3 regions of the Ideonella azotifigens genome follow, and region 2 is predicted to be linked to each of the others. Evidence: predicted binding sites of a transcription regulator. Region 2 holds the regulator's gene; each other region holds the start of a gene.
The links. Region 2 encodes FNR, which switches genes on or off when oxygen is low (the NO sensors DNR and NnrR bind a similar motif). Its sites were predicted from a motif close to TTGATNNNNATCAA; they were not measured.

Region 1 (3,268 bases), on a different contig from region 2:
CGATCAACAACATGCGCGGCCAGCGCACCTGGCCCATCACGATGGGCACCTACATTGCCGTGCCGCGCGTGGCCCAGCAGACCGAGCGGGCGGAACGCGCCCTGCAGTTCGTCACCTGGGCTTACCTGCACGGCGACGCGCTGGCCCGCCAGGCCAAGTTCGTGCCGCTGCCCGACAAGGTGCAGGCCAGCGCCTACCGCGAAATTTCCAAGGTGACAGGCGCCAAGGGCGAAATGCTGGGCGTGAAGTTGATTGGCCGGCTGCTCAACTGATTTTCCCTGCGGCAGGCCTGGCAAAGGGAACAGGCCCGCCCTGGCCGATTGGCCGGGACAGGCACTTTGGGGGCCACAGCCTGGGGAGACTGGCCCTATGATGATTGCCACAAGACCTGAGCGCCCCTGCCCTCCCCTTGGAGCGAGACAACACCCGCCAACCGGGTGCGTTCCATTGCCCGCGAACATCGCCGGCACGCCATGTGCTGCGGTTCGCGCAACGAAACCCGCCGCGTATCCACGAAGGAGTTTCCATGCACTTCCAGGCTGAATTGAACGGTGAAGCGGTCTTCGCCCGCACGCCCGAAGGCCAGCAACAGGTGATCGACAGCCACCTCGAACTGGCCGAGCCGCTGCGCCGCCTGCTGCTGCTGGTCAATGGCTACACGCCGCTGGCCCACCTGGCCGACCTGCTGGACGCCGAGGCTGCCGCCAAATGGCCAACCGCCCAGAGCAGCGTGCCCGACAGCGTGCAGGCGCTGCTGCAAAAGGGGCTGATCACCCAGGTCGACCCGGCCACGCAGGACCCCGTCTCGACGATCTCGCCAGCCTTCATGCCTTGAGCGCGCAGACCCATCGCAACCTGGGCCAGCCCTGAGAGGCTGAGACCTGGCGCTGCCGATGGTCACGGCCAGCGGCAGCAGCATCCGGGTCCGCACGCAGGGCCAGATCGAGCAAGAGGAAGGCCGGCCGGCGCGCCTGAGCGCCTCCGTTCTTGATGCGCATCAACGCGCCCGGGGTTCCGGTGTTCATGATGGGACGCTGCGCTGTTCCATTCGCGCCCAACCGGAGGCCCTCGCCATGAAGCACATCCTCGTCCACCTCGACGCATCGACCCGCTCGGCCGACCGGCTCACGCTGGCCCAGGGGCTGGCGCGTGAACACCAGGCGGCGCTGACTGCGCTGTACGCCGTGGTGCCCACGCTGCTGGCCCTGCCGTTTGCCGGCGCAGCGGGCGCCGAATCGGCCTATGCCGTGTTCGAACAGCTGGACCGGGAACAGCGCGGCCGTGCGCGCGCACTGTTCGAGCGCCAGTTGCCTGCGGGCACCATGGCCTGGGCCGAGACCGGCAACGAGCTTTTCGAATCCACCGTGCTGCAGCATGCGCTGCTGGCCGATCTGCTGGTGCTCGGCCAGGTCGACCCGCAGGACGGCATGGCCGGCGCCGTGCCGCCCGGCTTCATCGCCACGCTGCTGACCGACAGCGGCAAGCCGGCGCTGATCCTGCCGCACACCGGCCGCTTCCAGCCCATCGGGCGCGAGGTGCTGCTGGCATGGAAGCCCACGCGCGAGGCCGCCCGCGCGGCGACCGCGGCCCTGCCCTGGCTGCGCCAGGCCAAGTCCATCCACCTGGCCTGCGACACCGCGACACGCGACGCCGACCGGGTCGGCAGTGCAGCCGTCGAACGCTGGCTGCGGCTGAACGGCGTGACCGCCCCGATGGCCGTGCACGGCCTGCCCGAGCAGCAGGTGGGAGAAGCCTTGCTGTCGCTGGCAGCCGATGCCTCGGCCGACCTGCTGGTCATGGGCTGCTACGGCCACAACCGCCTGCGCGAATGGGTGCTGGGCGGCGCCACCCGCACCGTGCTGGACTCGATGACCCTGCCGGTTTTGATGGCCCACTGATGGAGAACACAATGAACCAGGCAACAGACAACCCGTCGACAGACGCTTCCCTCGGGACGCTGCGCGAACTGCTGAGCTTCCGCCGCAGCGAACTGCAGTCGGCCGTGCAGGCGGCCGATCTGGCGCGGCAACAACAGCGGGAGCAGGCGGCACCGGATGTCATGGACCAAAAGGACCTGGGCGAGGTCGAGGTCGAAGCCCACCTGGTGCAGGCGCATGAGGACCGCGACCGTTTCGAGCTGCGCCAGGTCGACCAGGCCTTGCAGCGCATGTCCGAAGGCCGCTTCGGCAACTGCGTCGACTGCGGCGAACCCATCGGCATGCCGCGGCTGCTGGTGCAACCTGCCGCCCAGCGCTGCACGCGCTGCGAAACCGCGCATGAAGCACGTGCCCATGGCGGCTGAGCGGGCCGCTGCCTGCCCGGCCCGTCATCGGCACTATCATCGCGGCCCATGAGCACACTTCAAGAACTTCTGGCCCAAAAAGCCGCGCTGGACAAGCAGATCACTGAAATGCAGACCGGCGCCCGCGCCGATGCAATCGGCAAGATCAAGTCGCTGATGGCCGAATACGGCCTGACGGTGGACGACATCGCTGCCGCCGGCCGCAAGCCCGCTGGCGCCAAGGTGCCGAGCGAAGGCCGCGCCAAGGTCGCTGCGAAGTACCGCGACGCCGCCACCGGCCAGGAATGGTCCGGCCGCGGGCTCAAGCCGCGCTGGTTGACGGCCGCGATCAACAGCGGCAAGTCGCTGGAAGACTTCGCGGTCTGAACCTCCCGGTCCCTCAACTTCCTTGCGTCCTGCGAGCCGCCCGGCCATGCCGCGGCTCGCCTCACTGCCTGATCTCAGGCCAGGCCTGCTTCAGGCCTTTGACGACAACACGCCCGCATAGGTGAGCGAGCTGCTCGCCGCGGACAGCGAGAACGTGGCCGGTGTCGCATCCTGCTGCGCCAGCAGCGAGCTGTACATCGACATCACATTGCCGGAGGCACCGGCATAGCGCGCAGCCTGCGAAATCGCGGCGCTCTGCCGGATGGTGGCGGACAGCGCGCTGGCCTCGGTGGACAGCGCGCTCAGGCGCGACGAGAAGCCCGGCTTGCTGGCATCGGCCTTGAGGAAGGCTGCCACGGCAGCCTTGTCCTTGTCGCTGCCTTCCACCGTCAGCCCGCCCTTGGCGTCCACCGAAAACGCAACCGGGCCGCTCAACGTGACGCCAGCCTTGGCCATCGCGGCCCGCATGTCGGTGGCCAGCGCGGTCTGCTTCTGGTCAAGCTTTTGTTGCGCGCTGGTGGACTTGAAGCTTTTCGAGGCGGCGGCAAGCGACGCGGCCGCAGCCGCCTTGGCAGCCACCGTGGCGGGCGTTGCCGCAGC
Region 2 (3,268 bases):
CGCTATCACGTGGCAGTGCAGGGCATTCCCGGCGCTGTGCTGTCCGGCAGCCCGGAGGTCAGCCTGCTGCCTGCCGAAGCCCGCTGGGTGACGCTCGCGGTGCGGGTGCCGCCCGAGCAGGCGGCGGCCTTGAAACCGGGCGCCCACCCGATCCGTTTCGAGGTGTCGCCGCTGGGCGCCGCGGGTGCCGCGGTGAGCGAAAAGTCCTCGTTTGTGATCCCCCGCTGATTCCGCCAACAAGGAGACAAGCCATGAAGGCAAGGCCCATCGAACAGTTTCAACCGACCTTGCCCTGGTGGCGGGTGCCCACTGCCTGGATGGTGTTTGGCGGCCCCGCCCTCGTGGTGGTGGCGAGCTTCGCCACCTTCGGCCTGGCGCTGCACGGCCGGGACCGGCCGCTGCTGGAGGCGGGCAGCGCAGAGCAGGGGGCCACGACCGATGCCATGCAGGCGCGCAATCATGCTGCCAGCCCCGCACGCCGTTGAGGAAGACGAGCCGGAGGAGCGCACCGTCGCTTTCCGGCCCAGGCTTCGCAGCAGGCTGCTGCTGGTGCTCTGGCCTGCATTCGTGATGGCGGGCCTGCTCGCCGGCCTGATGTTCGCCTTCGTGGACCCCGGCAGCGTGCACGACCTGCCAGGCAGCGGCGAATCCGAATGGTCGCGCAACGCCATCTGTTCGCTGGCATTCCTGGTCTTCTGGGTCACGACCGCCATTTCGTCGGCCGCTACTTTGTGGCTGGTGGGCGGCTTGCGGCGCGAGCGCGAGGCGGCGCCCGAATGACCGCTGGCGCCGCGGAGCGTGTCACGCAGGGGGGTGGCACCGCCGCGGCTCGGCTGGATCAGCCGTGCGCGTTGTTTACCAGGCGCTGCAAGGCCTCGGGGTCCAGCACGTCGATCTGCCGCTGGCGTACCGCCAGCACGCCGTCTTCCTGGAACTTCGAGAAGCAGCGGCTCACGGTCTCCAGCTTCAGGCCCAGGTAGGTGCCAATCTCCTCGCGTGTCATGCGCAGCACAAGTGACGAGGGCGAGAAGCCGCGCGCCTTGAGCCGCTGCGAGAGGTTCAGCAGGAACACTGCCAGGCGCTCTTCGGCTCGCATGCTGCCCAGCAGCAGCATCACGCCATGGTCGCGCACGATCTCGCGGCTCATGATCTTGTGGAACTGGCGCTGCAGGCCGGGGAATTCGCGCGAGAGCTGCGTGAGCTGGCTGTAGGGAATCACGCAGACCTGAGAGTCCTCCAGCGCCACGGCGTCGCAGGCATGGTGGTCGTTGCCAATGCCGTCCAGCCCCAGCAATTCGCCTGCCATCTGGAAGCCGGTGACCTGGTCGCGTCCGTCTTCAGGCGTGATGCGGGTCTTGAAGAAGCCGGTGCGCACCGCGTAGACCGCTTCGAACGGATCGCCGTGGCGAAACAGCGTGTGGCCGCGGCGCACGCTGCGGCGGGTGGCAACCATGCCGTCCAGGCGTTGCAGTTCGTCGTCCGGAATGCCCACCGGCAGGCACAGCTCGCGCAGATTGCAGTGTGAGCAGGCCACATTGGGCTTGGCCTGGGCGGCGCAGGCATCGGTCAGGGGAATCATGGCGGGGCAGTCTTGATGTGAGACAACAAAGGTCCGGGACCTGATTGTTCAAGCCCGGCTGCTGTGGGCGCTTGCGCCAGATCAAGCCGGCCAAGGCCGGTGCCGGGCAGCATGCCGGGCATGACAGTCCTTTCGTCGACCTCCGCTGGCGCAGAGCAGGCGTCGCCGCTGCTGCCCGAGGCCTTGCTGCGGCGCTTCGACGCCCCCGGCCCGCGCTACACCTCCTACCCCACGGCAGACCGCTTCGTCGAAGCCTTCGGCCCGGCCGAGTGCCGCCGAGCGCTGGCGTTGCGCGGCGGCGGCGCGGCGCTGGGCGGGCCGCTGTCGGTCTACGTGCACATCCCGTTCTGCGAGTCGGTCTGCTACTACTGCGCCTGCAACAAGGTCATCACCCGCCACCACGAGCGCGCCACCGAATACCTGCAGGCGCTGGACACCGAGATCGGCCTGGTGCGCGCCGCACTGGGCGACGGCCCGTCGGCTTCGCAGCTGGTCTCGCAGCTGCACCTGGGCGGCGGCTCGCCGACCTTCCTGTCCGACGAGGAGCTGGGCCGCCTGCTGGCCTCGCTGCGCGCCGCCTTCGGCTTCACCGAGGGTGCGGAGCTCTCGATCGAGGTCGACCCGCGCACCGTCAGCGCCGAGCGCCTGGCCCACCTGCGCACACTGGGCTTCAACCGCATCAGCTTCGGCGTGCAGGACTTCGATCCGCAGGTGCAGCAGGCGGTGCACCGCGTGCAGCCGTTCGAAAGCGTGAAAGCCTTGATGGTCAGCGCGCGCGAACTGGGCTTCGCCTCCATCAATGCCGACCTGATCTACGGCCTGCCGCAGCAGACGCCGGCCAGCTTCGCGCGCACCATTGCGCAGATCGGCGAACTGCGGCCGGACCGCCTGGCGCTGTACGCCTATGCCCACCTGCCGCAGCGCTTCAAGCCGCAGCGCCGCATCGACACCCTGCAGCTGCCCAGCGCCGCGCAACGTGTGGAAATGCTGGGCGGTGCCATCGCCGGCTTGCTGGGTCGCGGCTACACCTATGTGGGCATGGACCACTTCGCGCTGCCGGACGATCCTCTTGCCGTGGCCAAGCGCGAAGGTCGGCTGCACCGCAATTTCCAGGGCTACAGCACCCAGCCCGATTGCGACCTGATCGGCCTGGGCGTGTCGGCCATCGGCCGCGTGGGCGCGAGCTACCACCAGAACGCCAAGACCCTGCCCGAGTACTACGACGCGCTGCGCCAGGGCGAACTGCCGGTGCAGCGCGGCGTGGCGCTGGTGAGGGACGACCTGGTGCGGCGCGCCGTCATCATGGCGCTGATGTGCCAGGGCCGGGTCGACTTCGAATCCATCGAACTCGCTCACCTGATGGACATGCGCAGCTACTTCGCCACCGAGCTGCAGCAGCTGGCGCCGCTGGCCGAGGCAGGGTTGGTCGAGATCGAGCCGGATGCCTTGCAGGTCACCGCCACCGGCTGGTACGTGGTGCGCGCAGTGGCCATGGTCTTCGACCGCTACCTGCAGACCGACCGCCAGCGCGAGCGTTTCTCCAGGATGATTTGAGCGCCTGATGACCGCTGCCATGTTGCCGCTGGTGCTTGCTGGCCTGGCCATGGGCGTGGCTGCTTCGCCGCACTGCGCCAGCATGTGCGCCGGGCCGTGTGCGGCGCTCACCGGTGGCTGCGGGCGCAACCTGGC
Region 3 (3,268 bases), on a different contig from region 2:
AGTGCACCCTGTCGTTCGCCTCGGAAACAAACACGGCCAGGCCTGCAGAATTCCGGAGCTGCCTCGCATAGCGCTCGTTCTCGGACTCCGGCGTGAAAAACAATCCCATCAGAGGACTGGCCAGCCAGCGCGGCAAGACCGGGGAGCCCGTTGTGCCGGAGAAAAGACCATCGCCCGATCGTTGCGCCTCGGAAGCACTGAAGCGGATCCAGGACTTCAGTTCGGCAACGAAGGCGGCGTCGGCCATCTGCGCGCTGTTCGCCTCGATCACGTAGGCCAGAACATTTTCCATGGCGAGGCGTTCTGTCAACAGCATCACCCGCACCCCGTTGCCCGTCCCTGCCCGTTCCAAGCGCCGGAGATCGTCGTTTGAAATCGGTTTGCCGTCGTAATCGCCACGGGTGCATTGCCGCTCGGTGATGGCCCGGAACAGCGGCGTGATGGAGGGCTTCGTGGCTTCAAGGTTCACGGCGATGTCGTCCGGACTCGCCAGGTCCTTGCGGACCTCAGCCTGCAGCCCGGCGGCAAGTGCTGCATGCGTCAGGTTTTCAACAGCGCAGCCCAGAGACACGTGGAGATGATGGTCGTCGGGGTCGACGGCCGGGCAACGTCGCGACAGATCGGGCGCGATCACGATGGAACGTTCGTTCACGCGGAATTTCCAGCATTGCGTGTTGTGGCTGGATGGTGCGAGCGACGCGAAGCGCACCAGTTCGCGCATCAGGAAGGCATGGTCAGCCGGGCTGCTGGCAAGCGGTCGCCGCAAGCTGCGGGCGTAAGCCTGCTCGCCCGCGCTGTCTGAACATGCGACCAACGCTGGCGAGAGCGCGCCACAACTCAACGCACCCAGCAAGAAGTGTCTGCGCATCGGCGGCACAACATGTCGGGGAGATGAACGCAGAGACATTGAACCCGGCACTCGAATTGGTCTCAAGTAGCAAGCCCCGCCCGTCTTTAGGAATCTCCGACAGGCCCGAACAGGTGACGTCGATCAAAGGTTTCCAGCACGTTGCGAATCGCGAAGATGTGGAGGTACTTCGTGATGCGAGCACCCAGCGCAAGTTCGGCTCGCGCCCCTTCGTAGAGATTGGCCATCTCCGTGACCGAAATGTGACATTCCAAGGCCAAGGACTCGACGATCCGAGACTGATCAGGTTGCAGCAGATTCATGTTGGGCACGGTGACTCCTCGACTCGACATTGGTTCATGAAAGTGGCACACAAGGCCCTGCGGCAATCGTGCGGCACGGCACAAAGATCTTGACAGATCAATCAGGCATCTCAATGAACGGACCCAATGTAGTCCGCAAGCAAATTCGGCGAGTTGCCCGGCATCAAGATCGGGAGTGGTCGCAATGCGCCATCGACTATCGACATGTCAAAGGCGGCGGTGCGGGCCGCGCGATTGCGCTGCGTCAACTCCGGTGCGCAGGCTGCGCCGCCCTGTCATGCAAGCGTCATTCATCAAGCCAAGACTGGCCCCACCCCAGGCTTCATGAATCGAACCCATGCAAAAGACTCAAGCGCTGACCGCTCTCGGACAGCAACGGCTGATGCTGCCGGCATGGGTCAAGGCGGCGCTGGCCGCCAATGACCGCCTCAAGGTCTACCTCACGGTGCTGCAGACTGCTGCAGCACATGCATCTCACCCCAATCGCGACCTGCCCGACCTGACAAAGGAAATCGCCGCGACCACGTTGGAAGCCGGTTGGTTGATGGGAGTCATTGCGGTCGCGACGCGGGTTGACGATTCGCTGGCACTTCCGGAGTTGCCAAGGCTGATCAAGGGCCTTGAAGACGACCTCACGACCATGGCCCGACCGGTGCTGGAGAGCGTCCCCGCTGGCGAGCAGACACATGTCCGTGTCGAGCACTGGCTGGCCTGGCTCCGGGACCTGCCCGCAGACCGGCTCGCCGACGCGCAGGTCGACGCTCTCACCCGCGGCCTGCGGGGTGAACAGGACAGCCTGCACCTGCTGGTGATGGATTTGCACAAGCAGATCAACAAACTGTCGGCCGAGCTGGCCAGCGAGGTCATCGCCGGTGCCAACGCGTGGGAGCTGCAGCCCGGAGATCGCCCGCGAGTGGCTGCCTTCATGCGGGGCCTGAATCGCACGTCGGAATTGAAGTTCGACCACCCGGGGTTGGACACGGTGGCCACCCGAGACGGCGAACGCCTGCTGATCCAGAACGACATCGGCACCAATGATGCGCACGTGCTGGTACTGCAGGTGACCGGCTGCGTGATCACCCTGACCTATTCCGACCTGCACCCGGCGCGCTTCGAATTTTTCCAGTCGATGCTGGCGCCGCTGGGGGCGGCATGGTCGGAGCGGGTGTCTCGCACCGACGCCGAACTGAACCAGGGCCTGGCCTATACCGTGGGCACGGCCAGCTTTGATTGCGCTGATGATGCGGCAGTCGAGGCCGCGCTGGAGGGCATCGGCTCGCGCATCGTCTTCCTGATCGACTGGAACCGTGCGCGCAAGCGCCTGCGCGCCTTCGTCGACAAGCAAGCCGCGATCACGGTGCTGGCCGACGCCGCCAGGCTCGACGTCGGCCACCGCGCCTGGCTGCAGGTGGGTGGCGAAGGGCTGATTTTCGCCGCGATGCAGGCCGTGGGCGAAGGTGCATTCCGCATCGGCGACCGGCTCGATGAAGTCATTGGGGCAGCCGATGCGCACAGCTTCCTGGTCGCGGTAATGCGGCTGGCGTGCGACGCGCTGCACCGTGGGCAACCGGTCGCGCTGGTGGCCGACGAGACGCGCATGCTGCTGGCGCGGCATGTGCGCCAGCGCAGCAGCGAATTCGACCTGCTGGCCGAACATGCCGCCTACTGCGAGACGCTGGCTCAAGCGATCGGCGACGCGCTGGCGCACGGCGCAGAGCGTTCGGCCAAGGCGGCAGCCGAACTCTCGGCGCGCGCCAAGACATGGGAGCGCAGGGCAGACGAGCTGGTGATGCAGGCACGAGAGAAGGCTGAACGCCAGCCCCGCTGGCGGCCCGTGGCCTTGCTGGTGGCGCAGTCCGACGACGTGGCCGATGCACTCGAAGAAGCGGCCTTCCTCATCAGCCTGATCGCCGACGGCCACCTCAAGGGCTGGAACGACGAGGTTCGCAAGGTGCTCGGGCGCCTGGCCACCAGCGTGCGGCAGGCGACACAAGATCAGGTCAAGGCACTCGCGATCGCACGCACGCTGGGTGCCGGCAGCGAGGCGGCCGACAACGACGCGTTCCTCAGGGCGACATGGCGGGTCGTGCAGGCCGAG

Region 1: a site for FNR is predicted at 988-1,001, ahead of LRH25_RS29200 (universal stress protein). Genes of this name have one in related genera too.
Region 3: a site for FNR is predicted at 1,324-1,337, ahead of LRH25_RS28215 (phosphate transport regulator). Genes of this name have one in related genera too.

The regions. Positions count from the first base shown of each region.
Region 1 covers NZ_JAJNKD010000022.1:54,743-58,010, forward strand. The annotation lists gene pstS (phosphate ABC transporter substrate-binding protein PstS) at 1-272, shown strand, start outside; gene LRH25_RS29195 (hypothetical protein) at 527-835, shown strand; gene LRH25_RS29200 (universal stress protein) at 1,074-1,898, shown strand; gene LRH25_RS29205 (TraR/DksA family transcriptional regulator) at 1,910-2,302, shown strand; gene LRH25_RS29210 (H-NS histone family protein) at 2,351-2,668, shown strand; gene LRH25_RS29215 (hypothetical protein) at 2,759-3,268, opposite strand, start outside.
Region 2 covers NZ_JAJNKD010000004.1:423,264-426,531, reverse strand. The annotation lists gene ccoG (cytochrome c oxidase accessory protein CcoG) at 1-228, shown strand, start outside; gene LRH25_RS12400 (hypothetical protein) at 252-485, shown strand; gene LRH25_RS12395 (hypothetical protein) at 460-780, shown strand; gene fnr (fumarate/nitrate reduction transcriptional regulator Fnr) at 839-1,579, opposite strand; gene hemN (oxygen-independent coproporphyrinogen III oxidase) at 1,700-3,133, shown strand; gene LRH25_RS12380 (sulfite exporter TauE/SafE family protein) at 3,141-3,268, shown strand, end outside.
Region 3 covers NZ_JAJNKD010000020.1:93,937-97,204, reverse strand. The annotation lists gene LRH25_RS28225 (Acg family FMN-binding oxidoreductase) at 1-721, opposite strand, end outside; gene LRH25_RS28220 (DUF3562 domain-containing protein) at 955-1,170, opposite strand; gene LRH25_RS28215 (phosphate transport regulator) at 1,508-3,268, shown strand, end outside.